4 regions of the Bacillus seohaeanensis genome follow, and region 2 is predicted to be linked to each of the others. Evidence: riboswitches for the same ligand, from Rfam matches in the RefSeq annotation. Region 2 holds a riboswitch; each other region holds the start of a gene.
What was found. Region 2 has a riboswitch for S-adenosylmethionine ahead of ACFSUL_RS05560 (methionine ABC transporter ATP-binding protein). Riboswitches for the same ligand answer to the same signal wherever they lie in the genome.
Positions count from the first base shown of each region.

Region 1: another riboswitch for S-adenosylmethionine. It lies ahead of ACFSUL_RS05105 (5-methyltetrahydropteroyltriglutamate--homocysteine S-methyltransferase); the one in region 2 lies ahead of ACFSUL_RS05560 (methionine ABC transporter ATP-binding protein).
Region 3: another riboswitch for S-adenosylmethionine. It lies ahead of ACFSUL_RS15685 (YezD family protein); the one in region 2 lies ahead of ACFSUL_RS05560 (methionine ABC transporter ATP-binding protein).
Region 4: another riboswitch for S-adenosylmethionine. It lies ahead of ACFSUL_RS20570 (methionine ABC transporter ATP-binding protein); the one in region 2 lies ahead of ACFSUL_RS05560 (methionine ABC transporter ATP-binding protein).

Region 1 covers NZ_JBHUMF010000012.1:68,978-76,508, forward strand. The annotation lists gene ACFSUL_RS05090 (efflux RND transporter permease subunit) at 1-1,273, shown strand, start outside; gene ACFSUL_RS05095 (YhgE/Pip domain-containing protein) at 1,315-3,066, shown strand; gene ACFSUL_RS05100 (cytidine deaminase) at 3,391-3,789, shown strand; SAM riboswitch class I at 4,295-4,396, shown strand; gene ACFSUL_RS05105 (5-methyltetrahydropteroyltriglutamate--homocysteine S-methyltransferase) at 4,565-5,668, shown strand; gene ACFSUL_RS05110 (efflux RND transporter permease subunit) at 5,799-7,531, opposite strand, start outside.
Region 2 covers NZ_JBHUMF010000013.1:32,799-40,329, forward strand. The annotation lists gene ACFSUL_RS05540 (hypothetical protein) at 1-194, opposite strand, end outside; gene ACFSUL_RS05545 (carboxymuconolactone decarboxylase family protein) at 458-823, opposite strand; gene ACFSUL_RS05550 (MetQ/NlpA family ABC transporter substrate-binding protein) at 1,050-1,883, opposite strand; gene ACFSUL_RS05555 (methionine ABC transporter permease) at 1,929-2,597, opposite strand; gene ACFSUL_RS05560 (methionine ABC transporter ATP-binding protein) at 2,594-3,616, opposite strand; SAM riboswitch class I at 3,752-3,859, opposite strand; gene ACFSUL_RS05565 (SCP2 sterol-binding domain-containing protein) at 4,066-4,416, opposite strand; gene ACFSUL_RS05570 (thioredoxin family protein) at 4,820-5,146, opposite strand; gene ACFSUL_RS05575 (toprim domain-containing protein) at 5,149-5,508, opposite strand; gene ACFSUL_RS05580 (YusG family protein) at 6,281-6,517, opposite strand; gene gcvH (glycine cleavage system protein GcvH) at 6,615-6,998, opposite strand; gene ACFSUL_RS05590 (arsenate reductase family protein) at 7,121-7,477, opposite strand.
Region 3 covers NZ_JBHUMF010000031.1:467,382-474,912, reverse strand. The annotation lists gene cysC (adenylyl-sulfate kinase) at 1-77, opposite strand, end outside; gene sat (sulfate adenylyltransferase) at 64-1,212, opposite strand; gene ACFSUL_RS15695 (inorganic phosphate transporter) at 1,235-2,287, opposite strand; gene ACFSUL_RS15690 (phosphoadenylyl-sulfate reductase) at 2,277-2,993, opposite strand; gene ACFSUL_RS15685 (YezD family protein) at 3,181-3,321, opposite strand; SAM riboswitch class I at 3,395-3,499, opposite strand; gene ACFSUL_RS15680 (NAD(P)H-dependent flavin oxidoreductase) at 3,737-4,810, opposite strand; gene ACFSUL_RS15675 (heavy-metal-associated domain-containing protein) at 4,945-5,154, shown strand; gene ACFSUL_RS15670 (S1 domain-containing RNA-binding protein) at 5,337-5,786, shown strand; gene ACFSUL_RS15665 (glycoside hydrolase family 18 protein) at 5,939-7,207, opposite strand; gene ACFSUL_RS15660 (DeoR/GlpR family DNA-binding transcription regulator) at 7,438-7,531, opposite strand, start outside.
Region 4 covers NZ_JBHUMF010000035.1:26,006-33,536, reverse strand. The annotation lists gene ACFSUL_RS20585 (M20 family metallopeptidase) at 1-751, opposite strand, end outside; gene ACFSUL_RS20580 (MetQ/NlpA family ABC transporter substrate-binding protein) at 881-1,702, opposite strand; gene ACFSUL_RS20575 (methionine ABC transporter permease) at 1,744-2,406, opposite strand; gene ACFSUL_RS20570 (methionine ABC transporter ATP-binding protein) at 2,403-3,422, opposite strand; SAM riboswitch class I at 3,612-3,723, opposite strand; gene ACFSUL_RS20565 (hypothetical protein) at 4,060-4,359, shown strand; gene ACFSUL_RS20560 (ketopantoate reductase family protein) at 4,441-5,352, opposite strand; gene ACFSUL_RS20555 (immunoglobulin-like domain-containing protein) at 5,585-6,013, opposite strand; gene ACFSUL_RS20550 (hypothetical protein) at 6,220-6,504, opposite strand; gene ACFSUL_RS20545 (hypothetical protein) at 6,546-6,707, opposite strand; gene ACFSUL_RS20540 (N-acetylmuramoyl-L-alanine amidase family protein) at 6,930-7,531, opposite strand, start outside.

The DNA of each region.
Region 1 (7,531 bases), on a different contig from region 2:
GCTTGCGATGAAGAAGTCATTCCCGGCAATCACGGCTAGTGCAGCCACGACCTTCTTCGGCTTTATTGCCTTAACCTTTATGAAGTTTGAAATTGGTTCCGACTTGGGACTGAATTTGGTTAAGGGAATCGTCTTGAGTTTTATCAGTGTCATGGTATTTTTACCTGCTTTGACCCTTTATTTTTATAAATGGATGGATAAAACCAAGCATAAAAACTTTGTACCGAGCTTCAGCGGTATTGGGAATAAAGTTTTAAAATTGAAAATTCCAAGTTTGCTTCTAGTTTTTGCGATTCTCGTTCCTGCCTTCTTAGCGCAAAGTAATACCTCGTTTGTGTATGGGACGGGTGAACAGCCGGAAAACACACGTGTGGGAAGTGACGTTAAAATAATCAATGAGGCATTTGGAGAAACGACGCCCATTGTTCTTTTAGTCCCTAGAGGAGATGCGGCAAAAGAGGCGGAGCTTGTTGATGATCTTGAAGCAATGGACTATGTGACAGGTGTTATGGCTTATGTGAACCAAGTTGGAGCCGAGATTCCACCTGAATATTTGGATAAATCGATTACGGATGAATTCTACTCAGAAAACTACAGCCGGATTATCATTAATACAAGTCAAGGAACAGAAGGGGAAGTCCCCTTTGCAATTGTAGAAAATGTAGAAAAAGCAGCGGAGGAATATTACGGAGATGAGGCACTCGCCTTAGGGGAAAGTGTAACGCTATATGATATTAAAAATACCGTCAATAAGGACAATGTCGTTGTAAATGTGTTGACGGTTGTCACAATTGCAATTGTCCTACTGATTAGCTTTAAATCGATTTCCGTTCCAATCGTTCTGCTTATCACAATTCAAGCAGCTGTCTGGATTAACTTATCGATTCCTTATTTTACAAATACCTCACTGGTGTTTGTAGGGTATTTGATTATCAGTACGGTACAGCTTGCCGCGACAGTGGATTACGCCATTTTATTTACGGAGGCTTATAATCATTATCGCAAGGAAATGTCTGCCAAAAAGGCAATGGTGAAAACATTGGATGAAAAAACTTTCTCCATCTCGATTTCGGCAGGGATTTTATCTAGTGTGGGCTTTATTTTATGGATCACATCTTCCAACCCGATTGTGGCATCGATTGGCCTATTGCTAGGAAGAGGAGCGTTACTTGCCTTTGTAATGGTTCTGCTCGTTTTACCGGCGATGCTGTTGGTATTCGATAAATTGATTAAAAAAACAACCTATAAAGCAAATTATTATGAGGAGAAATGATGATGAGAAAAAAACAATTACGATACGCTGCTCTCGCTACGATGATCTTCTTGCCCTCATTTCTTAGTTATCCTGCTCAGGCAGAAATGGAAGGCAAAGTCACCTCAAAAGATGAAGTGGTGTATGCAACATTAAATGCCAATGGAGACCTGAATCATATCTATGTCGTGAATACCCTAGAGGTAGCACAGGCTGGAAAGATCTTGGATTACGGAAAGTACAGCAGTGTCAAAAATCTGACTGATTTAACGGAGATTGATCAAGAGGGACAGAAAGTGCAAATGGAGGCTCCGGAAGGAAAATACTTTTATCAAGGAAATATGAAAGAGGATACCGAACTGCCTTGGGATGTGAATGTTTCTTATCTGCTAGATGGACAGGATGTGAAACCGTCGGAACTTGCAGGGGAAAATGGTCATCTTGAAATCAACATCGATACAGCTCAGAATAAAGAGACTGATTCGGTATTCTATGAAAATTACTTATTACAAGTTTCCTTGACGCTTCCGAATACGTATCAGAACATTGAAGCTTCAGGCGGAATGGTTGCGAATGCAGGAAAAAATAAGCAAATTACGTTTACCGTCATGCCTGGACAAGAGGAAAAGCTTAGTGTGAAAGCAGATGTCGAGGATTTTGAATTTCAAGGAGTGGAAATCGCAGCGGTTCCATCTACACTGCCAATCGATACATCGGGCACGGAAAATATGACGGAAGACATGTCCGCTTTATCTGATGGCATCAGGGAATTAAATAACGGTGTCGCTGACCTTAAAAAAGGTGTTTCCGAATGGAGTAGTGGTGCTGTCAGCTTACGCGATGGTTCTGCAGAGTACAATAATGGAATGAGCGAGGTGGCTGGCTCCTCTTCTAAACTTATTGGTGCATCGGGATCTATTCGCGAAGCACTCGGTAAGATTAATCAATCCCTGTCTGGCCAAACAGCTGAAGTAGATTTAACGAGCTTGTCTGAACTGCCGGCAGGTCTTACTCAATTAGCAGATGGCCTTACGGAAACAGCCAATGGTTTATCCACCTTACAAAAAAATTATTCACAAGCATATAAGGCGTTAGATAGTGCGATTGTGGAAATTCCAGCTCAGCAAATCTCCGCTGAAGAGATTGCCGCATTGTATGAGAGTGGGGCCGATGCTAAGGTCGTGGACAAACTGGTGGCATCCCATAAAGCTGCTCAAAAAGTAAAAGAGACCTATGCTCGGGTAAAAGAAGCCTTTGCTGTAGTAGAACCGACTTTGAATGAGATCAGTGGATCGGTAAGAGAGATGAGCGGACAACTGACGTCTACTGCAACTAATCTGTCTACCTCTCTTAAAGAGACAAACCTGAGCGGACTGAGTGAATTACAAAAAGGTCTAGCAGCGCTGTCTTCTAATTACACCGAGTTCCATTCCGGATTAGTTAGCTATACAGATGGGGTGAGTCAATTATCTTCATCCTATAACAAGCTTCATTCAGGTATTGTGGAGCTGACTGGCGGAACAAGCGAATTAGAAGAGGGTGTTAGCGAACTCCACAACGGGACCAACAAATTATACGAGGAAACAAAAAACTTACCAAGCCAAATGCAAGAGGAAATCAATAAAATGATCCAGGAATACGACAAATCGGATTTTGAACCTGTATCCTTTGTTTCCTCTAAAAACGAAAAAGTCTCTTCTGTTCAATTTGTCATCAAGACAGAGAGCATTGAAAAAGAAGAACAAGAAACGAAGAAAGCGGAACCTGAGAAAGAGAAAGGGTTCTGGGAATTGTTAGTGGATCTATTTAAATAGTGGGAAAAGGGGCATGCAATAGTTGGAAAATCAACTTATTGCATGCCTTTTTTATAAGGGCGCCCCCACCTTTGTCAGCCCCATTGAACAAAATAATAGATTTTATCGCAAATGTGCAGCCCCTAAAAAGCTGCGTTTTTAGCCCGAGTAGAAGGTGGAGTTGCATCTACAAGAATTCCTGCGCCACTAATTACACCAAAATTTCAGCTGGGTCTAATATTGACAAACTTTTCAAAAAAATGTATTATAAAAATCCTGCCAATCAAACGGTTGGCGTAAAGGGGACTGTGAAAAGTTCATTCTTCTATGTAAGGGATGGATAATATGAATAAAGAGCAACTAGTGGAAAGTGCACGTAAGATGAAGGAAAGAGCTTATGTACCTTATTCTAAATTTCCGGTAGGAGTAGCACTACTATTAAAAGATGGTACGGTTATTAATGGAGTAAACGTGGAAAATGTTTCTTTAGGCGCAACAAATTGCGCTGAGCGAACGGCTGTATTTACTGCAGTAACAAATGGTTACCAAAAAGGTGATTTTCAAGCTATAGCTGTTGCTGGTGATACGGCAGATTTCCTCCCACCTTGTAGTATTTGCAGACAAGTTCTAGCAGAATTCTGTTTACCTGATATGCCAGTTTATTTAACAAATGAGAACAAAGATATATTAGAGTTAACATTAAAAGATTTATTACCTTACGCTTTTACAGATTTAGATATGTAAAATACAATACTTAACAAATTAACTAAAGAAGGGCAGGTTTTGAGTATCTTTTCTCAAAGTTTGCCCTTATATTATTTGTTTAAAATAGTTGCTAAATTAACTATTTAATTTAACAAGCCGTAGTAATGAAGATCTTTAATAATCGGATATTTTAGTATAAGAATGAGTGGCGGAAGAGAAGGAAGCATATTAGACTGAATTGTATAGTGGAATTTTCAGGTGTATACTTATGTGACAACATTGAAAAGAGCTTGAAGTGGAAATCTTCTCTATCTAACAGTGCTCTTAATGGAATAAAAGCAGGATTCATATTAATTTTCTTAGTTTTTTATTGGCTCTTTTCTCTCCATGTTTTTCCTCATAATATAATTCCGTAGGATTTGCTATAAGCTATTAATCTTCGGGAAGTTACAGGAAAAACAAAATGGAGAAACTTTTTATTAGTGTTGACAAACTACTTTTTTAGGTTTATAGTAAACTCAATAATTTAATATTTCTAAATTTTTTCTTATCTAGAGAGGTGGAGGGACTGGCCCTTTGAAGCCTCGGCAGCAGACTTTTAAGAGTACTGTGCCAATTCCAGTAGCATAATGCTAGAAGATAAGAGGAGTAGGTAATCTCATTTGTCTATTAACCCCTCTTCTTATTTTGGAAGAGGGGTTTTTTATTTCTAGCATAGAATCAGGTACATTTGCAGCATTGTGTACGGATTGGATAAGAGGATTTGGCAGTATGTTTTCATTCCACTAATAAAAATTAAGGGAGAGGGATTAAAATGACAAAAACATTAGTTAAAGCACCATTTAGAGCAGATCATGTAGGGAGTTTGTTACGACCAGAGAGAATACATAAAGCGAGAAAAGAATTTCAAGAAGGAACAATCACTGCACAAGAACTACGTGACATTGAAACAGCAGAAATTAAAAATATCGTTGATAAGCAAATCGAAGTCGGACTGCAAGCTGTCACAGATGGAGAGTTTCGCCGTAGATTTTGGCATACAGATTTTCTAGAACATTTAAATGGTGTAGAAGGGTATGTTCCAGACCATGGTTTTAAATTTAAAGGAGAAGAAACGGAAAGATACGATGTGCGTGTTATCGGAAAAATTTCTTTTAACCAGGATCACCCACATGTAAAAGACTTTATCGAATTTAAAGAAATTGTTGGGGACCGTGCGATTGCAAAACAAACGATTCCAAGTCCAAATCAATTGTTTAACGCCGGTATTCGTAATCAAGACATTTATCCGGATATTAAAGAATATGCAAATGATATTATTAAAGCATACCGCGATGCCATCCAAGCTTTTTATGATGCAGGTTGCCGTTACTTACAACTAGATGATGTATACATTGCTGGTCTTAATGCACCGGAAATCCCATTTAATGATAGTGGTTATTCCCGTGAACAATTAATTGACTTGGCATTACAAGTTGTTAATGGTGTACTAGAAGATAAACCAGAAGATCTAATTGTAACGACTCATCTTTGCCGTGGTAACTACCGGTCTAATTGGGCATTTGAAGGAAGTTACGCTAAGATTGCCCCGACATTATTTGCAAAAGAAAAAGTAAATGGATTTTTCCTAGAATATGATGATGACCGATCTGGAGATTTCAAACCATTGGAATACATTCCAACTGGAGGTCCTCAAGTAGTGCTAGGTGTATTCACATCGAAGCATGGTGAATTAGAAGATAAGGAAAACATTAAAGCGCGTGTGGAAGAAGCAACAAAATATGTACCATTAGAGCAATTATGTATTAGTCCACAATGCGGTTTTGCTTCTACTCATCATGGAAATATTTTAACTGAGGAAGAGCAATGGACGAAGTTGAAGTATATTGTAGATATTTCTAAAGAGATTTGGGGATAAGAGGTGAAGAGAACGCCTTTAGATGGGGGACTCTTTTGAACCACCTTCCAGTTTTTGAAGGATACAGTGTAGTGTGAGTAAATCCAAACAAAGGCCCTACAGGATGAAATCATCCTGTAGGGCCTTTTTATTAGTTTTCTTTTATATCTTTACGGTTTTTCTTAAATAACTTCGATAATAATTCGTAAACAATTGGAACAACAATTAATGTTAATAATGTTGCACTTGTTAAACCACCAATTACCGTAATAGCGAGACCTTTTGATATTAAACCGCCTCCGCCAGAGCCAATTGCTAATGGTATTAATGCACCAATCGTTGCAATTGCGGTCATGAGGATTGGACGCAAGCGCGTTGATCCAGCTTCGAGAATTGCTTCACGCATATTCATGCCATCACGTTCCATGTGTATAATACGGTCTACTAGTACAATGGCATTTGTTACAACAATACCAATTAACATTAATAGCCCCATCATAACGGAAACAGAAATTGTTTCACCTGCGATTAATAACCCTACAAAGGAACCAATTACCGCAAACGGTAAGGAGAATAGGATAGCAAATGGTGCAAGACCTTCCCCGAATGTTACAACAAGGATGAAGTATACAATTAGGATGGCTGCAAGCATTGCTACACCAAGTTGTGTGAATGTTTCTGTCATGTCTGCAGCAACACCACCGACCCCAGTCGTTACGCCTTTAGGTAAATCTAGTTCTTCAATCGCTTCGTCGACTTCCGATGTTGCTTTTGAAATATCATCACCAATGACTGTTCCTGAGACAGTAGCATAGTATTCACCTTTACTACGTGCAAGTGTATTTAATGTCGTACCTTCTTTAACTGTTACGAGCTCAGAAAGTGGCATCGCTGTACCAGTTGCTGTCTGTACTTTGGTTGCCAATAGTTCATCAATTGACTTTGGTTTTTCTGTTTGCTCTTGTTGCACGATGACATCTAACGTGTCACCGTCTTTTTCGACAGTTGTCAAGGTTTCCTGTGTTTGGTCAGGACTCAACATCATAACAATTTGACCCGTAGTTAAACCATACTGCAGTAATTCCTCTTGTTCGACATGGAAAGTATACTCAACATATGCATCCTCTGCACTTGAAGAGACATCTTCTAAGTCATCATTTTCTTTCATAACTTTTTCTGCCATTTTTACAGATTTATTTAGATTATCTAAATCTTCACTGTAGAAGGAGTAACTCACTTCATTAGTATTCATGGACATGGAAGTGAAGTTTTGGCTTTTCCATTCACCAGATTGGTCAATGTTAAACACATATTCTTCAATTTCTTCACGTGCTTCCGGGAAGTCTTCCATTTCTGGGTCAAAGATAAGGTACATTAATGCACCATCTCCTCCGCCACCCATCATCGCTGCCGTCGGATCGCCGCTTTCTGTAACAGATAATTGAACAATGTCAATATCTTCATGCTTTAATAATTTTTCTTCTACAACTTCAATATTGGCTAATGTATCTTCCTTTTTCTCACCTGTTTCAGGCGTGTATGTTAGATACATAACTTTTTCTTCTTCACTACCCATGAAGCTGAAGCCGATTAATGGTGTTAAGGCTAAGCTACCTACTAATAATACGATAGCAACTAGTGAAGTAACAATTTTATGGTTCAATGTCCAAGCAAGAATGCCTTTGTACCAATTAGATAGTTTACCAGCCTCTTTATGATGGCTTTCTGTTTTTTCGCTATATAACTTCTTCTTGAACAAGAAATGAGATAGCGCTGGAACAATCGTTATGGCAACAAGCAACGAAGCTCCAAGTGCAAACGTCATCGTTAATGCGAATGGCATGAACAGTTCGCCAACCATACCACCAACGAAAATTAATGGTG
Region 2 (7,531 bases):
ATATTAACATTCACTTTACTATCAAGACCCGCAATCATTCTCCTGCTTTTTCTATACTCTCGTTCTCTTTTCATTTCTACCTTCATCCTGATATTATGCTTTCTCTTGTACACCTCATATCCAACACCATGCGCTCCATGCATCGCCTTTTCCATATCGCTTGTGTACTCCATATCAAGAGGATCGATAATCAATCATTCCTTTCGTTTTTTTGAACTTTACATCTAATACTATACTACCCGCCATTCCATATGACAAAACGGATTTAACGGCATTTTTCCAATTCTAGAAAGGTGGTAAGACATTTCACAAACCACCGTTTAATTTTCACAATATTCCGTCTATATACTACCGATTATTCTTTATTTGAAATTTCTCATCGATCAAAAGCTTGATTTAATGGGGATTCACAAGTGTTAGTCCATCTATCAGCAATAATAATTTAGGTTTAATTTTTCTATTGTTTAAGCTGATTTAATTCCTGGATTGATTCTTGTACAAGAGTAACAGCTTGGCTGATTGCTGCCCCTCCTCCAAAAGCAGCTGTAACACCCACCGCTTCTAAAATTTCATTTTCAGAGCACCCCTCGTCTAAGCACCCTTTTGTATGATAAATAATGCAATATTCATCTTGAGAATATAAAGAAATGCCTAATGCAATTAATTGCTTTTCTTTTTTTGAAAGCACACCTTCTTTAAAACATTCCTCCGTAAAAGAATTAAAGTGACCTGCTAGCCCTGGCATTTTCTCAGTAAATACACCTAAACCTGCTTTATAATGATGAAGAGCAGCCTCCGTTGAATTTCTTGCTTCAAATTCCATTTTCTTCAGCTCCATTTCTAATAAAAATCTGTCAGAAATAGTATGAGCTAAACGAAAAAGGAATATGTTTTGTTCAAAATGGTAGTTTTTATAAGCTTCTTTCCCAAAGGTTATTTTCGTAAAATTTGTTGTTTATAGGAAATGGATTGTTCCTTTCCAAAACTAACTCATATAAAGTAAAAACCCAGACCCAAAATTTGGACCCAGGTTTTCATTTTACAACTATTTATTCGCTAACTGGAACGACTGCTCCGCCCCACTCTTCTAAAATAAAGTTTTGGATTTCCTCTGAACGAAGAACTTCTACCAATGCTTTAATTTCCTCTTTATCTTCATCGCCATTATTTACTGCAATTACGTTAACATATGGAGATTCTTTATCTTCAATCGCGATGGAATCCTCCATTGGATTTAACCCTGCATCAATCGCATAGTTAGAGTTGATTAGTACCGCGTCCCCTTCACCATTTTCATAAAATTGAGGAAGAAGAGCTGCTTCATATTCATAATCAAATTTTAGGTTTTTAGGATTTTCCGCTATATCCTCAATGGTAGCTTTTGTCTTTTCCACATCCTCTTTTAACTTGATTACACCTTTGCTTTCTAACATAGCAAGAATACGCCCATGGTCTGCAACAGAGTTACTCATTAAAATAGTTGCTCCATCTGGAAGGTCTTCTAATGATTCATGCTCTTTTGAATAAACACCGATTGGCTCAATGTGAATTCCACCTGCATTAACAAAATCGTAACCGTGCTCTGCTTTTTGTGCTTCCAAGTAAGGGATATGCTGGAAGTAATTAGCATCAATCTCTCCATCGGCTAACGTTTTGTTAGGTAAGATATAATCTTGAAAAGTTTCAACTTCCAATTCAATTCCTTTTTCTTCTAATAACGGCTGTGCTTTTTCCAAAATCTCTGCATGAGGAATATTAGAAGCTCCAACAACTAATTCTTTTAACTCCTTATCACCTTCGCTACCTGAACCTTCTTCTGTACCACATGCTGCTAGTGCAAAAATACTTGTTGCTGTTACTATACCTGCCAACCATTTTTTCATCCTATTTATCTCCTTTTCTGTAACTTTTTCGTCTATACAGTTTTTTTATCTTTTATCCAATTTATTAGTGATAAGATCACCGATAAATTGAAGTGCAAATACTATTATTAAAATGACAATCGTCGCAGCTAATGTAACATCATCCCTGCTGCGCTGAAATCCATCTAGATACGCTAAGTTTCCAAGTCCACCTGCACCAATTACTCCCGCCATCGCAGTATACCCAACTAAAGCAATGGCTGTAACAGTTAGCCCTGACACTAAAGCAGGCATTGATTCCGGAAGTAATACCTTCCAAATTATCGTGCTTGTTTTAGCACCCATTGACTTGGCTGCTTCAATAACACCTTTATCAATCTCTCTCAGCGCTATTTCAACCATCCTTGCATAGAACGGTGCTGCACCGATGATCAATGCAGGCAAAGCTGCATTTGCACCTCTAATTGTATCTAATAGAAATTTTGTAAATGGTATTAATAAAACAATTAATATGATAAATGGAATAGAACGAAAAACATTGACAACTGCACTCGTTACCCCATAAACAATTTTGTTTTCCCACAAATTTTCTTTTGATGTTAAAAATAATAAAATCCCTAAAATAATTCCTAAAACAAATGTGATTAAGACTGACAACCCCGTCATATAGAGAGTCTCAACTGTCGCTTCCCACATTTTTTCCCAATCTACATTTGGAAACAGATTTTCAATCATCGTTCCATCACCTCCACCTTCACTGATTGCGTTTCAGTAAACTTAACGGCTTCTGTGACGGTTTGTGCTTGTCCATCAAGTTGGACAAATAATGTTCCGTACGACCCTTTTTGTGTTTGTGAAATTTTCCCCTGTAGGATATTCACATTAACATCAAAATTCCTTATTAAATTTGTAATCAAAGGTTGTCCAGTCGTTTCTCCTACAAATGTCAATTTAAGCACTTTCCCATTCGGATATTGTTCTAGCAAACTATCAATCGCTTCTTCCGTTTCATCTGATTGTGAAACTTCTTTAACGAACCGTTTTGTTACCTCTTGTTGTGGATTACGAAATATGTCTAGCACTTCTCCCAATTCTGCCACTTTACCATCCTCCATTACTGCTACTCGATGGCAAATTTTTTGGATTACGTGCATTTCATGAGTAATTAACACAATCGTTAACCCTAACCTTTTATTAATATCAACTAGCAATTCTAGTATGGAATCCGTTGTCTGTGGATCAAGAGCAGAAGTTGCCTCATCACATAACAAAACCTTTGGATCATTTGCTAGTGCTCTTGCTATGCCGACCCTTTGCTTTTGCCCTCCACTTAATTGGGAAGGGTAGGCCTTTCCTCTCCCTTGTAACCCCACTAAGTCAATTAACTCTGCTGATCTTCTTTTTCTTTCTTTCTTTGAAATACCGGCAATTTCAAGGGGGAATTCAATATTTTCTTCTACTGTTCTTGACCAAAGTAGATTGAAATGCTGAAAAATCATTCCGATTGATTGTCTCGCCTCTCTTAAAGCTTTCCCTTTAATAGAAGATACAATTTGACCATTAACATCGACTATACCATCTGTTGGCACTTCAAGACCGTTTAACATTCTGATTAGCGTACTCTTACCAGCCCCACTATAACCGATTACGCCGAATATTTCCCCATCCTGAATGGAAAGGTCTACACCATCTACAGCCGTAATTAATCCTGATTTCGATTTATATAATTTTTTCAATGATGATATTTTAATCATAGCTGCCTCCACCCTCTTTCATGGTAAAACAATTAATAGGAAAGAAATTCTCTTTCTAATAAATATCGAGTAAATATCCATTAAAAAAAGCCTTCCCGCGATGAGCAGAAAGGCATTATCAATTAAAGTTCCTTCCTCTCATCTCCCAAAGCTATCATGCTTTGTGTGAATTGGCACCATTTCAACTATGTTGACGGTTGCCGGGCTTCCTAGGGCACTTCCCTCCACCACTCTTGATAAGAGTAATATTTAGTTTTCATAATTGTTTTGTATTCAGAAAATTTACTATGGATGTGATTTTACCATTAACTAAAATAGTATGTCAATACTTTTTTACTATATAGAAATTTATACACTATCCATATATGAATAGCTGTATTACTAAATCAGTTTACGTCTAGATAGATTTCTCTAGTGTCTATCCCCTCGAAACAGTAGAGCTTTTGTACCTAAACGATCATTGATTCCGCTTCCATATTTCTACATAACCATAATACTGATTCCGTAAATAACAAATGACGATAGGCTCCCATAACAGTTACTTCATGATCATTTACCAAGTTAGTCAGCCGTTCTTCCCCATAGAAAAGTTTTAACAATGCATGCTCCTCACCTGAAATAACAAAGTCAACATCTTCTTCTGGCAAATCAACTAATTTACATTCTTCTTTTGATAATGATATTGTGTAACCTTTTTGTGCAAGCTTCAATTGAAAGGTGAAAGGTTCGTCTGGAAACAATAATTGCAAATGAAACCTTGTTTGGCACTCGCTTAACAAACTCATCATTTCTTTTTGCACGAATTCATCCCCTTAATGAAATTCTTCTTAACATAAATAATTCCACTTAAAGGTAATAATTCCTCCAAAAAAGCATCGACAAGTTTTGTTGATTCGACCATTCTAACGAAATATTTTGACAATATATTTAAATCTTTTTGACTTCCCTAGAAAGCCGATCCCCCTGCAGACGGAACGGTCCATTCCCCATAAACAACAACCTTTACGAAAAACTCACATGGCAGCTAAGATCAAGCCACCACCATCTACTATAAAAAAACAAATTTGGTGCCAATGTGATATAGAATCGATTCATTTTGGTTATCCTAAATGATTTTACGATGCTTAAAAATACTTTTTTCATACAAACGTCCATCAAAAAAGACGTAGACAGGCTAAGATAAAAGGACTGAAGCGCCCACTTCTAGTCCTTAACGTTTGTAGATATATCTTGTAGCCTTTCATGGAGATATGGTACCGACTGAAAAGCATAAATCCTTTCCATTTCTTCGCCTTTCCGATATAAAAGTAAGCATGGGACGCTTTCGATGCCTCTTTCTTCGGCGAATTGCGGAAGATAGTTTAAATTTGCTTTTATATAGAAATAAGTAGTGGGGATTTTCTCTAAAATATCTATCATCCTGCTAGCTACCTGACATGTCCCACACATAGGTGTATATAGGTAAACAGCCACCAACTCTTCTTCCCTTAGCTTTTCTTGTAAGGATTCCTGATTATCAACTTCAACCACTGCTAGCTCATCCTTTGTTCTAGAAATTCTGTGTGGACATCAATATTCGCTCCGATTAAGACAGAAGCAAGATGGTACTCTGGTGCTGACGCAACCTCCTTATACATGCGATCAATGTATAAATGCTCAGCTTCTGGAAATTCACGCTTAAATTGCTTGCGAAGTTTTTCTCCTGCATCATCTGCATCCACTAAAATATACACATCCCGATCAAATAAAGAATCAATAAGTTCATCCATTTTTGTTATGCTTATCGTTCCATTTGTACAAATAATTTCAATCGGTTCTTTAATAATATCGATTACTTTTCTTTTGTCTGTTGTGCCTTCAACGATAATTACTTTTTCATCACTAAGTTCCATATAAATCATCACCTTATCATCAAAAAATACGCTTCTTTAACAAAAGGGCTATTTTCACATAGTTTGTTGCTTATGCTATCGCAGGAGTCTTTATATAGATCAACGCTGATGAAGCTTTACTCATATAAATTTCTTTATAAAAAACAACAATCCTTTAGAAAACAGCCAACAAAAAAAGTTTCTTTTAAAATGTGTAAAAAGCAATTAACTAAGATTAGAATAGTATATTCAAATGACAACAGATAATGTCCACTATATTTGCCCTAAAAGGACTTATTTTAAATATTATATCGTGCTTATATTTATTTTCCCGTTTTTTCATTAGAAATGCAAAGGATAAAGTTTTACTTTTGCCAAAAACTCTTTGCTCATAGATTGTTGTTTGACTAATAAATTCTGCCCGTTGATTTCCTCTTTTCTCTCAGGAGTCAAGTGTCCTCTGCTCCAACCAACTCAGTGGGGTAAACTTAGTTTCCATAAAAAAACAACAACGTTTACGAAAAACTCACATGGCGGCTGAAACCAAGCCGCCACCATCTACTATAAAAAAGCAAATTTAGTGCCAAAGTGATATAGAATCAATTCATTTTGGCTATCCTAGACGATTTCACGATGCTTAAAAATACTTTTTTTCATACAAACAGCCTTGTAAAAATATCAGTTCCCTTTAAGAGGTGATGATACAAATTACAGCAGAAGTAAACAGGAAGGAATATAAGAAAAGGACTGACTTCAAAGAAGAATTCTTTAAAGATACAGTCCTATGTTTATTCTAACACCATCCACCCTCATCACAGTCTGTATAGCGTGATTCAGGCCCTTCAGTAGAAGTAAAAGAATGAATTATTTTATTTTCCACTACCTCAAAATTTGGTTCTAACTGTATATTACTTAGAGGAAGCGATGTTTTTCCTATTGGCTGATTATCAAAAAATAACTCAAGTTCGCCATCTTTAAGTTTTCCAGTTACTCTCCCTGTTACATCCATTCTTTTTGGTTGCAATACCATAGTCATCATCCTCCTGTAAGGTTGTTAGTATTAACATACCCAAAAAGAAAAACAAAACACCCTGACAATCGTCAGAGTGTTTTGTTCTTGAAGAGGATTAACCTTCATTAATCATTTCTCGGTATTGTTCAGCAGTCATTAAATTATCTAGTTCAGATTTATCTGAAGGCTCTATAACAATCATCCAAGCTTTTTCATATGGAGATTCATTTACATATTCAGGGCTATCATCCAAGTCTTCATTTACTTCCACAACTTTTCCAGATACCGGAGCATAAAGTTCTGAAACTGTTTTTACAGATTCAACACTTCCGAATGGCTCATCAGAAGTAATTACGTCGCCTACTTCTGGAAGTTCAACAAATACGATATCCCCAAGTTCAGACTGTGCAAAATGAGTAATTCCTACACGTAAATTTTCCCCTTCTTCTTTAACCCACTCATGTTCTTCAGAATAACGAAGTTCTTTCGGTGTGCTCATTTTCATCCCTCCAAAATGCTAGTTCCTAACTAATATTGACACAGTTTTGCTAAAAAAAGCAAGAAAACATACATCATTATGTAAATATTTTTATTTTTTTGTAAATCCTTCTCGTTTTTTCTTTATTTCCACGTTTTTTCAAAATTTTCCTCTTTAAAACCTATAGTTACCTGGTTTCCATCTGTTACAATGGGACGTTTTAGTAACATTCCATCAGATGAAAGTATTTCTAGTAATTCTTCATCAGAAGCTGAATTCACTTTATCCTTTAATCCAAGTTCACGATATTTCTTCCCGCTCGTATTAAAGAACTTTTTTAATGGCAAACCACTCTTTTCGTATAAGCCTTTAATGTCTTCTTTTGAAGGTGGGTTCTCCACAATATGAATTTCATTTAATTCTTTCTCATTTTCTTCTAGCCACTTTTTTGCTTTTCTACATGTCCCACACTTGGGGTATGAATAGAAAGTTAATGCCATCTAAAGTCACCACCTTTCTGCTTATTAATCCATTAAGCTTTTTTAGTAATTCGA
Region 3 (7,531 bases), on a different contig from region 2:
TGATGTTTATTTTTCTGACGTCTTTCTATTTTTGAAACGGATGCATCATGCCATATAATATTTTCAGCCAATTCCATCACCTACTTTCTGTTTTAGTCCTTCAACAAGGACATCTACAACTTCTGGTCTGCTGAATGTAGAAGGAAGCGGGTCACCATTTCTCAACTTTTCCCTCACTTTTGTTCCACTTAAAATGACATGATCAGCTGCGTCGTGTGGGCAAGTCTTCTTCGATGCCATGTTTTCACACTTACTGCAATAAAAACTGTGTTCAAAGAATAATGGTTTAATCCCTAATTCTTCAGGAAGAAAGTTGCTAAATATTTTCTGTGCATCATATGTACCGTAATAGTTTCCTACACCGGCATGGTCTCTACCGATAATAATATGGGTACAACCATAATTTTTACGGACAATCGCATGAAAAACTGCTTCTTTCGGACCAGCATATCGCATCGCAGCTGGAAAAACACCAAGTCTTACTCTATCTTTTGGATAATAGTGATCAAGCAGTACTTTATAGCTTTTCATACGAATTGGTGCCGGTATATCATCTTTTTTCGTTTCCCCAACGAGCGGGTGCAGAAATAATCCATCAACTGTCTCTAATGCCGTTTTTTGAATATATTCATGTGCACGATGAACAGGGTTTCTAGTTTGGAAGCCAACAATTGTTTTCCAACCTTTCTCTGCAAAAAATTCTCGTGACTCAGATGGTTCTAAATATTCTGCCGGAAACGGTTTTTCTGTTTTCTTTGTAAGAGTAATCGGACCTCCTAAGTAAACTTCTCCTCGTTCAAAAAGTTTTTTGACTCCGGGATGTGCCCACTCATCCGTCTGATAAACGGAAACTGCTTCTTTCTCTTTGTCAGGGGTGAATTTGTCTGCGACTTCAATAAAGCCGTATGTTGTTCCTTTATTTGTTAATTTAACCTTGTCACCGATTTGAATGGAAGCTGCTTGATCCTCTGCAATCGGCAATGTAACCGGAATCGACCAGATCGTTCCATCTGCTAGTTTCATATTTTGAACAACAGAACGGTAGTCACTTTCCGTTAAAAATCCTATTAGGGGACTGAACGCCCCTATTCCTATCATTTCAAGATCGCTTAATGCAATTGAATCTAACTCAATAGAATTCCAGTTTTCTTGAATTGTTTCACTTGGGTTAAAACGATTGACTAAAATACCTCCGTGTGGTTTTAATGACATAAATATTTCTCCTCTCTCATTTTTATTTAGCTTGATAAACTTTTTTCTGTTTTGATGGAAACAGTCTGTAAATAGATGCCACTGCCACGGCAAGCAGGATTGCCCACATTAGTGAATTCGAAAAGACCCATGCCTGCACCAGTAACAGAGACAATAGAAAAGAAAAAAATGGTGAAACGAGCCATACCCGCAAAATTTGGTGAACAATTTTCTTTTTAAAAACAGTCGTACCGTCTTTGGCTAGGCCGACACCTAGAATGGAAGAAGTCGTAACTTGTGTCATTGGTATCGGTACTCCAACTATGGAACAGACAATTACTAGAGCCCCACCAGTACTAGAAATCATTAAACCGTCTATCTTACTTAAAGAAACTATTTTTTTACCGTTTGTCTCGAGTACTCTCCAACCAAGAAGGAGGACCCCAACAGCAACAAATATTCCTCCTATCCATTTTCCTTCTTCAATGGACCAGTATCCCGCTCCAACTATTGGCCCTACAGCATTTGCTACATTATTCATCCCTGCAGAAAATGCTTCAATAAATCCTGCAATAACAAGAAGCCACATTATCCATCCCGATTTTTCCCAATGGCTTTTCCGTCGTTCATATTTCTTGAAAAATCTTTTAAATAGATAAGCAAAAGTAAAGGCAATAACCGGAACAATAAACCAAAATGAAATAATTTGAAGCAACTGCAGCACATATAAGCTCTGTAGTGAAACTCCTACACCGACCACTGCCCCGACGGTTACTTCACTAGTTGATAAAGGAATACCTAAAAGATTTGCCAAAAACAGTGACAGAGTAGAAGAAAGTAATATAATGACAACAATTTTTATGGACAGTAAATCGGTAGAAATGATTCCTTTTCCGATTGTTTTTATTACTTCTCCGCCGCCTATTGTTGCACCGAGAAAAATGGCTATAGCACAAACAATTAATGCGACTCGAGCTTTTTTTATTGCTCCAGACCCATAGGCAATGCCAATAGCGGCGGCTGCTCCGCTTGCCCCAATATTAATGGCAAAAAAACAGCTAATGATAATCGCAAGCCACACCATACTATCTGCCACTTACATCTTCATGTAATCCGCATTCTAGCTTGCTTTGACCTTGCCATCTACCGGATCTAAAATCATCTTCTTTAATGGCAGGAACCGTGCAATGGGAACATCCAATACTTGGATATCCTTTATCATGCAAGACGTTATAATCAAGGTCTTTACGATGCGCATAGCGCCAAATATCTTTCCATGTCCAGTGAATAAGTGGGCAAATTTTTATATTTTTGAACTTATGGTCCCGATTAACAAAATTAGTATTTTGTCTTGTTGGAGATTGTTCTCTTCTTAATCCAGAAATCCATGCTTCTTTGGTTGATAAAATGTCCTGTAATGGAACTACTTTTCGAAGGTGACAGCATTGATTCGGATCACTTTTCCATAATTCTTTTCCGTATTGTTTTTCTTGTTCTTGCAGAGAAATCTTTGGTTCTACTAATTTAATCGATAATGTTGGATATCGTTTTTTTACTTTTTCAATAACATCGTACGTTTCTTGAAAATGAACATTGGTATCTAAGAAAAATATCGATGCATCCTGTTTGACACGAGAAATTAAATCGATTAAAACGATTCCCTCTATTCCAAAACTACATGCATAAATAATATCTTCTGATTTATACGAAGAGTAGGCCCATTCTAAAACGTCAAGAGCACCCTTCGTTTCGTTATCTGTTAAAAAGTTTTTTTCAATATCGCTTGATTGATAGGTAATCATACCCCAGAACCTCCTTCCTACTTCCTTTTTTCAGCAAAGGCCTCTAGCCAATAGCACTAGACAAACCGAAATGTGAAAGTGGCTTGCCTCTAGCCGATGGAACTAGACAATAAAAAAGAGGCAGTTTTAAACGAAAGAGTACTATCTCCTTCGATTAAAACCGCCTCTAGTTTCTCTAGTCAGCAAGTTACTTTAAACGTAATTTTTCATTCTTTTCTAGTTGAATAATCTTTCCATCTTGGATAACGAGCGTGATAGATCCGTATTTCATTGGCTCGAGCATCTTTTCTAGTCTGTCAATTGCTTCCTGGAAGTTGTTGTCAGTCATTCCTGCAGTCCTCCTAACCATGTAAAATAAAAAAACCTTCCCATTTGGAAAGACTGTAGGATAAAATATTCCTAACTTATCTTCCAAAATGGTTACCATTTTGCTGGATGTAGCACCTTGCTTTTAGCAGGTTGCCGGGCTTCGCAGGGCCAGTTCCCTCCGCCTCTCTGGATAAGTATGACTGTTATGTTTCCAAATTTTACACACAATTCAGTAAAAAGTCAACCCGAGTTTTTCGATAGGAATTAAATATTTTAAAAAAGGTTCTATTTTACTATTTTGGAAGGGTTTTCACAATGTGCTAATGGATAAAAGTGGGTATATAAGCATCATAACTCTGCGTTCAGAGTACTTGGAGCAGACAAAAAAATAGTAGTCGTATAAGTATTTCCCACTTACACGGCTACTACCTTTTTTACTTATTTAACAACTTTTCTGACTCACGAATTAATTCTTCCATCAATTCTGGAACGGAAAGTTTTTTAGCAAGCTGAGGACTTTGTCCAGACCAAAGCGACATATACTCTGGATTATTTCTTGCTTTGGAAGCACTCCTTATTTCTTTTGTTAACGTATTTTGAACAGGAAACGGCGGCAAGAAATGCTGTTTGTCTTGAAAGTCTTTTATAAATTTATTATTAATTCCTCTTGCCCATTTTCCTGAAAATGCTTTCGTCATCGTTGTGTTTTCTTCCGATGAATTTAGAATTGCTTCTTTGTGGATGGGATGAGCACCACTTTCATGACAAGTTAAAAAAGCTGTCCCCATCTGTACGCCCTCTGCACCTAAACATACAGAAGCAGCTATTCCCCTTCCATCCATTATTCCGCCTGCTGCAATTACTGGAATAGTCACACTGTCAGCTATTTGTGGAATTAAAGACATTAAACCAATCATTCCACTATCCTCATTTTCCTGAAAACTCCCGCGATGACCTCCAGCTTCACTTCCTTGCGCAACAATAGCATCGACACCCATTTTTTCATTAAATACAGCCTCTTGTACGGTTGTAGCAGTGCCAATAATCGTTATTCCCTGTTCTTTTAATAAGGTGAGAATTTCTTTGGGTGGAAGTCCGAAAGTAAAAGAAACGATAGAAACTCTCTCTTCAATAAGAACATTGATTTGATCATGAAACATTTTTCTTGCCTTTTCTCCAGGCATAACCTCAGGGTTATATGTTTCTAATGAAAATAATGAGCGATAAGGTTCTAATAACTTGTAACCATCTAGCATCTCCTTTTCTGTACAGTAAAACTCATTTGGAACGAACAGGTTTACGGCAAATTTTCGTTGTGTTCGTTTCTTGATGTCTTTTATTTGATTCTGGAGCTGTGAAGGCGTCATATAACCAGCTCCAACCATCCCTAGCCCTCCATTATCCGATACAGCTGAAACTAGTTCTGAAGTTGTTATCCCCCCTGCCATTGGTGCTTGAAGAATGGGATATTGAATGCCTAATATATTTGTTAATTCTTTTTTCCACAATCGAAAAAACCTCCTGTAAGATGTGTTTACATTCCTATTCTCCAAATACCAAAAAAATCCTCTACATTAGGATAACTTTTTGTCTAGAGGGTATTAATAATGGTAGTTATGTTACTTAAAAGGAGGAAAAGTTTTTGGATAATACAACGTTCTATGTAAAGGAAGCTACTAATGAAGAATGTATAAGGACATTAGAAACGATTCTATCTGGAATAGATGGGGTAGACCGCGCACTCGTCGATGTAGAGGATGGGGAGGTAAAAATCGACTTTCATTCCTCCCAAGTTACGCTCGATGAGTTAAAAGCAAAAATTTCTCAGCATGGATTACATGTTAGAGAATAGCAAACATGTAACATACTCATATCGTTAGCGCTCGACTATTGAGTATGCGTTTAGATGCTGATGAAAAAAGGACTGAAAGTAGTCGATACTTTAATATGTAGTGTTAACACACTCCAATTGATATTGTTTTTTTTATTTGTTATAATGAGTTGTTTTTAACAATACTTTAGGGGGAACTTTTTTTGTCAATCGAAGTAGGCAGTAAGGTACAAGGTAAAGTAACAGGCATCACTAATTTTGGAGCATTCGTAGAATTACCTGGAGGCACAACAGGTCTTGTGCATATTAGTGAAGTAGCGGACAGCTATGTAAAAGACGTCAATGACCATCTCAAAATCGGAGATCAAATTGAAGTAAAAGTGATTAGTGAGAAAGACGGAAAAACGGCCTTGTCCATTAAAAAAGCTATAGATAAACCTGAAGGACGAACCTCTTCTTATTCTCAACGCCCGCAACGTCAGGGAAGAGATACTAGAAATTCCAAGGACTTCCGTTCAAAAAGTAATTTCAAACCAAAGGAAAGTTTTGAAGATAAAATGGCTCGTTTCTTAAAAACTAGTGAAGAAAATTTATCTACTCTCAAACGTAGTACTGAAACAAAACGAGGCGGTAGAGGCGGAAGACGCGGATAAGCTGTTGCATTTTTTATATTTTATAAAATAGACAAAGGAAAGCCTTGAGTAATTCGGCTTTCCTTTTTGTTGTGATTAAAATAACAAAAAGACCGTTTTAAAAGGATGGAAATGCCCCTACCTCTCCTACCAAAAGATGAGACCCTTTGTCATTATTCTTTACTGATAATAAGATTCTCTGAGACAAACCGCCAATTTTGCGGAAAAGGTAAACTTATTTGCCAATAGGTGGTTCCAAGTAGGTTATATATATCTAGTAACTTGTATTTTTCTTGAAAACTTCGAATGTCTTCAAACCAGACGATATGGTTTTCACCTGCTTTCCAATAGTGATAAAAAGGTGAAGCAGCATTAGTATCGTATTGAATAATGCTTCCCGATTGAATAGCTAAATTTTGCGCATTTAATACAGAGCGAGCAGACGTTGTATTTTCTGGTACCTTCCAATCATACCCGTACAGAGGGAAAGAAACTTGTAGTTTGTTAGGATCAATTAAGCTTGTAGCAAACCTTATTACTTGTTCCATCCACCAGATTGGTGAAATCGGGTTTGGAGGACCAGTAGGATAGCCATAATCAATTGTCATAACAGCGACTATGTCAGCGACGTTCCCAATTTCTTCATAGTCATAAGCACCAATAATTGGGTTTGAAGGTATGTCTTCTGTCTTAGCATGAACATTAACATGAAGAAGTAATGAACCTAATCGTTGTTTTAATTCATATAAGAAAACAACAAAGTTTGCTCTTTGTAGAGGTGGAATAAATTCAAAATCAATACTGACGCCACCATACCCCTTCTCCATAATAAAATGTAAGAGACTATCAATAAAATTACGTCTAAATACGGGTTCCTTTAGCACATTACCAATTAATTCTGGATTAAAATCTTCATCCGTGTAATTTCTAACCATGAGCAGCGGTGTAACATCCCATTGTTTACTTGCTGAAAGAATATTATCGTCATCAGTTTGTATGTAGACGTATCCCTCTTCTGTGAATGAATAGGCTGCAACTGCAATATACGTTAGATTATTAGCTATTCCCTCAAGGGTTGAAGTATACGATACGCCTGGATTCGGAACGATAAAACCGAGTGTTTTCAATACATTTTTATTTGGAGATGGAATGACTAGTACACTGCCTACTGTAAGTTGGGACGGATTTAGTCCTGGGTTCGCATCGTATAGTTGAAATGGGGATGTATTAAATTGTTGAGCTAACTTATTAATAGTGTCACCCGCTTTAATTTTATAATATCTCATTGAAAGATGTTGATCGGGTATATAAAGACTAAGGCCTGGGGTAAGTCGGTCTATAGTTGGTAAACCATTCACTGCACGAATTGTTTCAACGGGAGCACCATAAATTTGAGATATATTCCAAAGCGTTTCCCCTCTTTGCACAATATGAATTGCCATTTTCTCCACACCTTTTCTCTTCTTTCTATCATTTTATGGGAAGAACAAAGGAAGTTAGTACAGAAAAGCAGATTTATTATAGTGCAAAGCAAAAAAGCCAAGAGGACAGCTTGGCTTTTTCACTCTTACTTATTATTTAAAAAGTATCAGTAAAAAGTATCGTCACGCCACCAAAAGTGTTACGCCGATTTTTTTATGATACTGTGTCCACAAATTACAAGACGATTAACTTACTCCATATCTTCCAATTCATTCACAATGAGTAGGTCTACATTATTGTTAGCTAGCAATTCTCTGAATTGTTTTGATGGTGTTTTATCTGTA
Region 4 (7,531 bases), on a different contig from region 2:
CTCGGATAAAAAATCGAGCCTTTGCATATTGAGGAACAATATTTGGTGCTTCACCGCCATGCGTGATGATTCCGTGAATTCGAACGTCATCTGTTACATGCTGGCGAAGGGCGTTGATTCCGTTGAATAATTGGATAACACCGTCCAATGCATTAATCCCATCTTCAGGAGACGCAGCAGCATGTGCAGCTTTTCCATGAAACTCAAAATCAAGCGGATCGACTGCTAACGTTTCTCCAGTAAAAGTAGTGCGGTTAAAAGGATGAGCCATTAGGCAAGCATCAATTCCGTCAACCAATCCATGTTTGACAAAGCTTCCTTTCGCACTTCCATTTGGTCCGCCTTCCTCAGCAGGTGTTCCAAGAACTAACACTTCACCGCCAGTTTCTTCTAAAACGGAAGAGAGGGCAATTCCTGCTGCCACACTTGTTGTTCCAATAATATTGTGTCCACATGCATGGCCCAATCCTGGAAGTGCATCATACTCTGCTAAAAAGCCAATCGCTGGACCGGGCTTATCGGACTTTTTACGAGCAAGAAAAGCTGTTTCATGACCAGCAACACCGCGTTCCACAGTGAATCCATGCTTTTCAAGAAAACTAGACAACAACTTCGAAGCAAAAAACTCTTCATTACCAATTTCAGGATTATCATGGATCGAATGACTGATCGAAATCAGTTCCTTTTCCAAGCCATCAATTTTAGAAAGAATGCTTTCTTTTATTTGATCAAACGTTTGAACAGCAGTCATATGTATACCTCCATTTAATTTGTTTTTTTGTGCCAGGCACAGAAAGCATGAATTGTTCCTGGCACAAAAGACTTGATTTGTTCCAGGAACAAAACCTCCCGGAACAAAGCCAAAGCCCTCCCCTATAAATTACTCTCCAATTTCGCTAAGCGGTACGAATGTTGGAATTAGTGATTTTTTATATACTTTATTCACGTGATCTGCTACATCATCCGTTTGGAAGATTTCAACAATCTTTTTGTATGTTTCATTGTCTTTGTCTTCTGTACGAGCAGCAATGATATTAATATAAGGCGTTGCTGTGTCGCCTTCTCTGAAAATGGAATCCTCCACAGGGATGAATCCAGCTTCTACTGCTACACCATTGTTGATAACAGAACCAGCTACGTCTGGAAGTACACGCGGTGTTTGTGCTGCAACAACAGCTTCAAACTTTATGTTTTTTGGATTTTTTGTAATGGCTTCAAGATCACCGTTTCCATCAAAGCCTTCTTCTAGTTCAATTAAGCCTGCTTCTTGTAAAAGTAGAAGGGCGCGTCCCATATTTGTTGCTTCTTGTGGGACAGCGATAGTGCTGCCTTCTGGAATTTCATCGGCTGATTTATATTTTTCAGAGTATAGTCCCATTGGTGCAATATACGTTGTACCAATCGGTGAAAGATCTAAATCTTTTTCTTCAATAAATGAATTGAAATAAGAAATTGTTTGGAAAGAGTTGATATCAATGTCCCCATCAGCTAATGCCATATTAGGACGAACATAATCGGCAAATTCAACAAGTTCAATTTCAATTCCTTCGTCTGCCGCTTTCTCTTTAATATACTCCCAAGTAGGTACACCAGAACCGTTGACACCAACCTTCACGACTTTCTTTTCACCGCCCGAACAACCAGCAAGTAAAGCTCCAACTAATAAAGCGAATGTAAGTATAATTCCAAATTTTCTCTTCATGGTGATTCTCCCTTATAAGTAATTTTTATAAAACCATCCTACTATCTTCTTCTAATGGATTTAGAAAATCTGTTTCCGAATGTTTGCATTCCTTGGACCATCACAACAAGAATAATAACGGTCACAATCATGACAGATGTCTCAAACCGTTGATACCCATAGGCGATTGCAAGGTCACCAAGGCCGCCTCCCCCGACAGCACCAGCCATTGCGGATGCGCCGACTAGTCCAACTGTTGCAATTGTAATATTCAATACAATCGAGCTTAAAGCTTCCGGAATTAATATTTGAAAAACAATCTGCCACGGAGTAGCACCCATCGCTTCAGCTGCTTCAATAACTCCTGGTTCGACTTCAAGTAAGGAACTTTCAATCAATCTAGCAATATATGGCGCAGCAAAAACGACTAATGGAACAATTGCAGCCGCCGTCCCAATCGATGTTCCCACAATAACGCGAGTAAAAGGGATAATTGCAACCATCAAAATAATAAATGGAATCGAGCGAAAAATATTAACAATCCCATTTAAAATGTTAAAAACAGCTTGCTGCTCCATCAAGTGACCTTTCCTTGTCACAACAAGAGCAATTCCTAAAGGAATCCCAATTAAAGCGGCAAATAATAGCGAAAATCCGACCATAACGAGTGTATCCCAAGTAGCTTCAATAATTCTTGGCCAAAATGTACCCCAATTTATGCTCATGATTCCCTAACCTCCTTCACTAAGATTTGTTTTTCTACAAAGTCGAGTGCTTTTCTTACTTCTTCTTGTTTGCCTTTGAACTCGACAATTAAATTTCCAAAAGGCTTTCCTTGCAACTCCGTAATCTGTCCAAATAACACATTCGCTTCGACATCAAATTGTTTGTTCACTTGAGAGAGAAGCGGCTGGCTGGCAGATTCCCCTAAAAATATTAATCTATAAATATTAGAAGGCTGATTCGATTTCAACTGTTCTAGTATTGAATCTGGAATATGATCATTCATGACACTTCTTACAAAGTTTTTCGCTGTGCGACTATCTGGTTGAGAGAAAACATCAAAAACGGTACCCTGCTCGATAACCTTTCCGTTTTCCATCACGGCAACTCTGTCACAAATTTCGCGGATAACATTCATTTCGTGCGTGATCATTAGGATTGTTATTCCGTACTCTTTGTTTACTTTTTTCAACAGTTGTAAAATTGCATCCGTTGTTTGCGGATCAAGGGCTGATGTTGCTTCATCACAAAGCAGGATATCGGGTGAAGTTGCTAATGCTCTTGCAATTCCGACACGCTGTTTTTGTCCTCCTGAAAGCTGATCCGGATAATAACTTGCTTTATCCTCTAGCCCCACGAATTGAAGGAGCTCTGTCACCCGTTTAGTAATTTCTGCTTTAGAAAACTTTGCGAGCTTAAGAGGATAAGCAATGTTTCCAAAAACGGTCCGAGAATGCAGCAAGTTAAAATGCTGAAAAATCATCCCAATCTTTTGTCGTGTTTTCCTAAGAGCTGCCTGATCGAGCTCTGTCATATCTTTATTATTAATAAAAATCTTACCGCTCGTCGGTCTTTCTAGTAAATTCACACAACGGATTAGCGTACTCTTCCCAGCACCACTAAATCCAATAACACCAAAAATCTCCCCTTTCTCAACGTCCAAGCTAATATCATTCACAGCATGAACCGGATTTCCATTACTCTCAAACACCTTTGTTACATTTTGTAGTGAAATCATGTTGTCCCTCCTTCTATTAGGTCCGTCCCCGGATAAGGTAACGCGGTAAATTGTTAAAGTTTTTAGTTGTAGAGGTCCGTCCCCGACTGCTTTACAGTGCTAAAGGTTCGACCAGAATGGAATAAAACAAAAAGGCCCCTCTTCTTAACAGGAAGAAGAGGGGCCTACGTATATGTAAATAAACCGCTCTTCTCATCTTACAAGTGCATATTGGTCACTTGCAGGAATTGGCACGGTATTCAGTAAAGAACCCGTTGCCGAGGTTTCAAAGGGCCAGTCCCTCCACCTCTCTGGATAAGAAGATATTTTCGCTATTCAATTAACATTTGAAATTCATAATACTTTAAAGTTTTAAAGTAGTCAAGAGAAATTTGACAATTATTTCGATTTTGACTAGAAGGAATTATGAGTGAAAAGGATAGTGGTTGTTTATATGTTTGCTGAAAAATAGTAGATGGGAAGAGAAAAGAAAGGATCAAAGGCTTGCATTCTAATACAATATAAAAAGCAAACTTCGAAACAAAATTAGCGATTAGAAATAAAACGATATAGTTAAGTAATAATATGGTTGAAATTTGAAACCAATTATTTATTTTGTGCGTAAGGATATAAAAGGAATAAAGTAGGGGGAGAGAAAATGGGGAGCATTATTACAGGTGTAGTAGTTATAGCAATACTTTTAGGTGCATTTTTCTTATTCAACTGGCTAATGGGCTATAAGAAAGATCATATCGTTATTGACTTGGATGAACGCTATATTGACTACAATAAGTATGTTAAAGCGATTCAACGGGAACTAGAAAGCAGGGGGATGGACGTAAAGTATGAAGGGAATTATCGGTTTGTAATAGATGGTAAACGTTATTTGTTTATTGAAAGAAATGTTTCGATGGGCGGAGTTCCGCTGCAGCGCACCATTTTGAAACCGGAAAAGTAGTGGAAGAAAGGTTCGAGAACAGTTTTACTTTTAAAAAATCAGTCCCCCCAATTCCAGGGAGACTGATTGCCCTATCACCTATCACTGCTTCTCATAAATCCGCAAATTCGCATAAATTTTCTCAAGCGTCGGAGCTGCAATCTCTTTCTCTTTCGCAATCCCTAGTAAATATCCATAAAAGTGATCGCCCTCTACAGATAGTCCTTTTTCCATATCACGCTGCAAGGACGACTTCATTTCATGTGCCATAGATTGAAGCTTACCCCAATTCACTTCTACAATATCGTCAGCAAGTGGAGCATTGATGCTTCTCATAATCGATGCTGCTTCGTCCAGTGTATTCTGAATAGTACTAGCACCTAGCTCGTCATCGCGAATAGGACCGATTGGTGAGCGGAATAGGGAAGTAACACCTGATAATGTTGAAATAAATAAGTACTTATGCCACATATCTCTGTTGATATTTTCGGATAACACAAAATTTGCCTTCGTCCCGTTGAAAGCCTGTTGAAGTTTAGTAATTCTCTCCGTTTTTTCTCCAGTTCTTTCCCCAAATATGAGATCATGAATAGGGCTAGTTTGGACAATATGCCCTTGCTCATTCAACGTGGATTCGATGAAACATAAACCGCCTAAAACATTCGATTCACCGAATGTATCAACCAACGTATCGATATGAGAGATTCCATTGAGGAGCGGTACAATCATCGTTTCAGGACCAACATATGGGCGGAAATCCTCGATTGCTCCTTCCAAGTGATAGGCCTTCATCGACAATAAAACAGCATCGTAGGCTTCAACATTTTCACCCGTCTGGATCAAATGAGGCTTTACTGTTACATCACCATGAACACTTTCTAAAACAAGCCCGGTTTCCTCTAACTGCTGTTTTCTTTTTTCGCGAACAAGAAAGGTAACATCTTCGCCTTTTTCAATCAATCTTCCTCCGAAATAGCCGCCGACTGCGCCGGCTCCAACTATTAGTATTTTCATTTGGCATCCCCTCCAACGTTTATGTATTATTTTTATTTTAACAGGTTTAGTTCTGGGTGGCAGTAAACAGCCTTTCAAAAAGTTGACAAAACCGGTAAGTTCCTATGGATTGCGCTTATGGGAGTAGACAGTTATAAATATAGATAAAAAATGACACAGTTGACAAAAACAGTGAAACAAATTGTTCTGTTAGTTATTGATAAAAAAGAAAAGAACCTAACTTGGTTCTTCTTCACTCTACAACTTCAAATGGGGCAGCAAGTTCACCGATAGTAGCTCGATATTCACCAGGTGTTAGCTTATATTTCAGGTCATTGACATTAAGAACTAGGGTTGACGATTTATTTGGAGGATGCATAAAACCTAGTTCTGTGAAGGATTCGTCTTTCATTGGCACCTTATACCATGTATCTTTCACTTTTTTTTCAAGGAATACATGAATACCTGTGGAAAATTCTTTAGGGCTGTCATTTTGAATTTTAACAATAATCTTTTTAACTGATGTTGGATATTCAACCTTTTCGGTTTTGATAGTAATACCATTTTTCGAGTCAGCACGTTTTTGGACAGGGGCTTCTTCTGTTAGAGGTGCTCGGCAACCGCTAAAAAAAATAAGTAATAACGCAAAACAAAAAACAGCTAATGGATACTTTTTCATCATTAAAACACCTCCTACCTACATTTTACCAATAATCGGATAGGAAAACAGCAAGAGAGGTTAATGAATAATACGAGAAAACTGTTTATTTTATTATGCAATTTTCTGTGGTAATATTCCAAATTTTTTATTTGTTGAAGCGTCGTGTTTTAATTTAAGAATTAAACTATTACCGAAACTATTTATTCAAAAAGGTTCCCTTCAAAGTATTATTGAACTGTAATATTAAGTGTTAATGTAGTTATATTATTTGCTTTATCGGTAAAAGGTGCTTCTAATACATAGTTTCTTACTGGGATTATATCATATTTTTCATTGTCATTAAGGTTAAAAGTTGTACCATTATTTTTGAGAGTTCCCCAAGTCAGTCTCTCACCAGCCTTAGTAGCTTCTACATTAGTGCTTTTCAAAACAACATTAATAGTTTTGCTTGTTTCAAACTCGTTATTTATTATTAATCCCATTTCGTTTAGGTTTGTTACATCATCTGTCACAGGAAGGAATACCGATGCAGTAGTGGCCCTTCAAGGTTAATTTAGATGTCAAATCCTTCAATAGTAATAGTGCCAGCTCCGGCAACTGTTTTTTTGTAGTCAAACGGAATTTCTATGTCGTCAATATAAAGCAACCCATCTTTCCTTACTGAGTCGAAGTTGTCAAAAATGACAGCTAATTCAGTACAATCATCAGATAGCACCACACAGATACCTTAGGATAATGGTATTGTTATTAAAGGATTCTATGCTAATATAAATGGAATCTAAAGCATTTTGTGCAGCCTATTCTCTCACTACTATTTCTTCTAGTTTAAATATAATATTCTTGGAATTTATAGGTTCTGTAGATAAAACGTAAGCTGTCTAATATTTATTAAATGAAAACATAAATGTTCTATCAAGGGGAAGGGGAGTATTTATCGTTATTTATCTCCTTGGATTAACCCTCTTTCTAAAGCTACATAAATTAACCCAATAGCATCAGATGTTGTTAATTTCCCGTCTAGAAAGTCGTTTCTCCATTTAGGACTAATTCCATTTTCTTTATTTTCTAAGCGTTTTAGAACAATAGAGACACTGTCTCTTATTGCTTGATTAGATGGATCCATGATTTCATCCCCCTTTTCTTTATAAGTAATGTTAAAGTATCTGCAAATAGCCTTAGCATGAACAACGGCTAACCTTTTAATATATTCTTCTTGTTTTTTACCAAAAATATTTTCAAAGTCAGTAGAATTTGTCATAAATCCGTTCTCCGTAAGTACAGCAGTCATTTTGGTTTCTCTAACAATGTGCAAGTCTGTCCAAGTTCCGGGTACAGAAGCGTGTAATCCATTACCGTGTGTGTCTAATCCTGCCTTGTTGAGTTCATCTATGAATAGCTCTGCAGCTCTTTTAGAATCAGGGTGGTCATGCCAATAAAAACAACAAATACCGTTTACATCCTTATTACTATTAGCATTGGCGTGTAGAGACCAAACCAAATCTACATTTTGACTATTATAAAAATCTGTTCTAGTCTTCA